Regions from separate parts of the Isoptericola sp. NPDC056578 genome, predicted to be linked through region 2. Evidence: predicted binding sites of a transcription regulator. Region 2 holds the regulator's gene; the other holds the start of a gene.
The links. The regulator HspR, encoded in region 2, represses chaperone genes until heat shock. The targets are predictions, from matches to a motif close to AAGTTGAGTCNNNNNGACTCAACTT.
Positions count from the first base shown of each region.

Region 1: a site for HspR is predicted at 1,330-1,354, ahead of clpB (ATP-dependent chaperone ClpB). Genes of this name have one in related genera too.

Region 1 covers NZ_JBHTVC010000007.1:114,392-116,778, reverse strand. The annotation lists gene clpB (ATP-dependent chaperone ClpB) at 1-1,269, opposite strand, end outside; gene ACFQ80_RS05075 (LppM family (lipo)protein) at 1,417-2,387, shown strand, end outside.
Region 2 covers NZ_JBHTVC010000016.1:15,266-17,652, forward strand. The annotation lists gene ACFQ80_RS08560 (hypothetical protein) at 1-413, shown strand, start outside; gene ACFQ80_RS08565 (DUF1540 domain-containing protein) at 451-759, opposite strand; gene ACFQ80_RS08570 (heat shock protein transcriptional repressor HspR) at 926-1,363, opposite strand; gene ACFQ80_RS08575 (DnaJ C-terminal domain-containing protein) at 1,419-2,387, opposite strand, start outside.

The sequences.
Region 1 (2,387 bases), on a different contig from region 2:
GAGGCGCGTGACGGCGCGCTGCAGCTCGTCGATCTCGACGGGCGAGGAGTCCATCTCCATGCGCAGGCGCGACGCCGCCTCGTCGACGAGGTCGATCGCCTTGTCCGGGAGCTGACGACCGGTGATGTACCGGTCGGACAGCGCGGCCGCGGCGACGAGCGCGGAGTCCGCGATCGTCACCTTGTGGTGCGCCTCGTACCGCTCCTTGAGCCCGCGCAGGATCGCGACGGTGTCCTCCACGGACGGCTCGCCGACGAACACCTGCTGGAACCGGCGCTCGAGGGCCGGGTCCTTCTCGATGTGCTCGCGGTACTCGTCGAGGGTCGTGGCCCCGACCAGGCGCAGCTCGCCGCGGGCGAGCATGGGCTTGAGCATGTTGCCCGCATCCATGGCGCCCTCGCCGCCGGCGCCCGCGCCGACGACGGTGTGCAGCTCGTCGATGAAGGTGACGACCTCGCCGTCCGACGCGGTGATCTCCTCGAGCACGGCCTTGAGGCGCTCCTCGAACTCGCCCCGGTACTTGGCGCCCGCGACCATGCCCGCCAGGTCGAGCGCGACGAGGCGCTTGCCCTGCAGGGACGTCGGGACGTCGCCCGCGACGATGCGCTGCGCCAGGCCCTCGACGACGGCCGTCTTGCCGACGCCGGGCTCGCCGATGAGGACGGGGTTGTTCTTGGTGCGGCGGCTGAGCACCTGCACGACGCGCCGGATCTCGGAGTCGCGGCCGATGACCGGGTCGAGCTTGCCGTCGCGGGCGCGCTGCGTGAGGTCGCTGCCGTACTGCTCCAGCGCCTTGTACGTGCCCTCGGGGTTGGGGCTGGTGACGCGGGACGAGCCGCGGACGGCGGGCAGCGCCGCGCGCAGGGCGTCGGCGGTCGCGCCCGCCTCGGTCAGCGCCTGGGCGGCGGCGGACTGCCCGGCGGCGAGCGCGATGAGCAGGTGCTCGGTCGAGACGTACTCGTCGCCGAGCGCCTCGGCCTCCTTGCCCGCGTTCTCCAGCACGGCGCTCATCGCGCGCGACGGCGCGGGCTGCGCGACGGCGGAGCCGCTCGCCTGCGGCAGGGCGACGAGGGCCGCGCGGGCGCGCTGGCCGATCTGCTGGGCGTTCGCGCCGACGGCGTCGAGCAGGCCGACGGCGACGCCGCCGCTCTGCTGGAGCAGCGCCTGGAGCAGGTGCACCGGCTCGAGCTGGGGGTTGCCCGCGGCCGACGCCGACTGGACGGCGTCGCCGAGCGCCTGCTGCGACATGGTCGTGAGCTTGATGTCCATGGGACCTCCGGGATGACGTGCGGTGATACGGGTCAGACTCCTGTCGGGGGAACGTCGCCAAAGTTGAGTCTATTCCGCTCAACTTTGAGCGCAAGGCGCCCGGGGTGCCAGGTGGCTCCCCGGCGGCCGCTGCGGGATGCTGGGCCGGTGACCACTCCAGCCCGCGGCCCCGTGCGCCGCCTCCGCACCGCGATCGCGGCGGCCCTGGCCGCCGTCGGCCTTCTCGCCCTCGCCGGGTGCATGAAGGTCGACATGGACATGACGCTGTCGGAGGACGACACCGTCTCCGGCTCGATCGTCATGGCCGTCTCGAACAGCCTCGCCGAGACCATGGGGATGGAGCCCGGCGAGCTGTGGAAGCAGGCCGGCGGCGAGCTCTCCCAGAACCTGCCCGAGGGCACGTCCCAGGAGCCGTACTCCGACGACGAGTACACCGGGACCAGGTACACCTTCACCGACGCCCCGATCAGCCAGATCTCCGGCGAGGGCGGCGAGGACCTCACCATCACCCGCGACGGCGACGACTACGTCGTGGACGGCACGATGGACCTCTCCGAGGGCGCCGACCAGCTGGAGTCGCTGCCGCAGAACGTCCAGGACGCCTTCGACGTCCGCCTCGCCGTCACGTTCCCCGGGCCGGTCAGCGACGCCACCGGCACCGTCGACGGCAACACCGTCACCTGGACGCCGAAGGTCGGCGAGAACACCGAGATCCACGCGGTGGGCTCGGCCACCGCCGGCAGCAGCTTCCCGTGGTGGATCGTCGGCCTCGTCGTCGGGCTGGTCGTCATCGGCCTCGTCGTGTGGTTCGTCGTGCGGAACAACCGCCGTCCCGCTACGTCGACGGTCACGGGCACCGCGACGGGCGACGCCGCGTTCGCCGCGCAGGCCGCCCCCGGGGCCGTGCCGGCCGCCGGCCCGACGCCGGAGGAGCAGGTCTTCGGCACGCCCGCGGCCCCGCCCGCCGAGCCGACCACCGGCCCGGTCGCCGAGCCGCTCGAGCCGGAGGCCGCGCCCGAGACCGCCCCGCCCGCCGGCCCCACGACCGGCCCCGTCGCCGAGCCGCTGGAGCCAGGCCGCCCGGGCGAGGAGGACACGGTCCGGCAGGAGCCCGCCGG
Region 2 (2,387 bases):
GGCTCCCCACCCGCGAGTACCTGGCCGAGCGGCTGCGGGAGACCTACGGCGCCGCCGTCGGCGCCGACCAGGACGTGCCGGACACGCACTGCCTCGTCGTCGTCGACGTCGCCGTCGACGGGCTCGCCCCGTGGGACCGCGCCGCACGCTCCGCGACAGTCGGCCGCGCCCTCGAGCAGGTCTACGGCGAGGGCCACCCGATGGCCGCCCTCACCGACGGCGTGTTCGTCGTGCTCGCGCGGCGCGACACGGGGGTGCCCGACCTGGCCAAGGCCACCCGCGGGGTGGTGGAGCGCAACGCCGCGCTCATGGGCCTCGGAGACGCGCTGAGGCGCCCCACCCGGGTGTGGGTGGAGCGCCTCCCGACGTCGCACGCCGCCGCCGTCGAGCTGCTGACGCAGCTGGCCCGCTAGCCGTACCGGCCCGGCACGGCCCCGGTCAGGTGCCGCGTCAGTGCTGGGCGTACGTGAGGCAGTCGGCGTGGCTCTCGTCGTCCGGGCCGGGGCCGACGCGGATGGCCGACGCCGCGCACTCGAGGTCGGTGTTGTGGACGCAGTCGCCGCGCTGGCACGCGCCCACGTGGGCCACGACCTTCTCGAGGCCGCCCTTCGCGCTCAGCGGGATGAAGGTGGCGCACGCCGCGTCGCCGCTGTGCCCCGCGATCGTCACCGCCCCGGCGTGGCAGCCGTGGTCGTGGTTGTAGCCGCAGCCCTCGACGGTGCACTCGGTGACCTCGGGCATCTCCATCAGCGTGCTCATGGTGCGCTCCTCGCCGCTCGACGCCGGCTCTCGCCGCCTTCGACCACGATATTCCTCTCGCACGGAAATGCACAGCGAATGCGGGATCGAATTCACGGCGTATCGAATAAGGAATACCTTACCTATTGCACCATGAATTAGCGAAGAATTGCGTTGCGAAAAGACGTCAGCCGCGGCGGTGCGGGCGCCACAGCACCAGCGCGCCCTCCTCGGCCTCGATGTCGGCCCGGAGGTCGGACCGCTCCGCGCGGCGCACGCGCTGGCCGCGGCGCACGACGACGACGTCGCCCGTCGAGCCCGCCGTGAACACCCGGCCGCCGGGCTGCATCGCGAGCGCCGCGAGCCGGCCCTCGAGCTGGGCGACGTGCTCCTGCAGGTCGAGGATCCGTCGGATCCCGGCGAGGTTGATGCCCTCCACCTGCGCGAGCCGCTGCACCTCGAGCAGGCGTGCCACGTCGCGCTGGGAGTAGCGGCGGCCGCGCCCGGGGGTCCGGCGCGGCGTGACCAGCCCGAGGCGGTCGTACTGCCGGAGCGTCTGCGGGTGCATGCCGGCGAGCCGGGCCGCCTGCGACACGGTCAGCACCGGCGCGTCCTCGGTGACCATCGCTACCTCCCTCGCTCGGTGCCTCCGGCCGGTCAGCCCGCGCCTCGCCGCGGCGTCACTCCGCCGCGCGCTGCGCGAGCCCCGCCCGCACGTCCTCGTGGTCGCTCTCGGCGGCGAACGCCTCGAGCGCCTCCTTCGCCTTCTTGCTGAGCTTCTGCGGCACGGCCACCTGGACCGTGACCAGCAGGTCGCCCTGCGTCTTCGTGGTCCTCACGCCGCGGCCCTTGACCCGCAGCACCCGCCCGGTGGGCGTGCCCGCCGGCACCTTGAGCCGCACGGTGTGCCCGTCGAGCGTCGGCACCTCGACCGTCGTGCCCAGCGCGGCCTCCGCGAAGGTCACGGGGACCGTCATGCGCAGGTTCGTGCCGTCGAGCGTGAAGACGGGGTGCGGCGCGACGTGCACGGTGACCACGAGGTCGCCGGCGTCGCCGCCGCCCGAGCCGGGACGCCCCTTGCCGCGGATGCGCAGCTTGCGGCCGTCGTTCACGCCGGCGGGGATCTTGGTCTTGACCTTGCGGCCGTCCACCGTGAACTCGACGGTGGCGCCCTCCACCGCCGTGCGGAACGGCAGCGTGGTCTCGGCCGCGACGTCCGGGCCCTTCTGCGGAGTCGTGAAGCCGGCGCGCTGCCGGCCGCCGCTGCGGAAGCCGCCCTGGCCGCCGAGCATGGAGCTGAGGATGTCCTCGAAGCCTCCGCCGCCCGCGCCGCCCTGGGGGTACTGCTGGTAGCGCACGTTCGGGCCGGCGCCGCCGCCGAACATCGAGCCGAAGACGTCCTCGAACCCGTTGCCGCCACCGCCGCCCGGGCCTGCCGCGAAGCGGGCACCGCCGCCGGCCATGGCGCGCACGGCGTCGTACTGCTGGCGCTGCTCGGAGTCGGACAGCACGGCGTACGCCTCGCCGATCTCCTTGAACTTCGCCTCCGCCGACGCGTCTCCCGGGTTCTGGTCCGGGTGGTACTGGCGCGCGAGCTTGCGGTACGCCTTCTTGATGGCCGCGTCGTCCGCGTCCTTGGGGACGCCGAG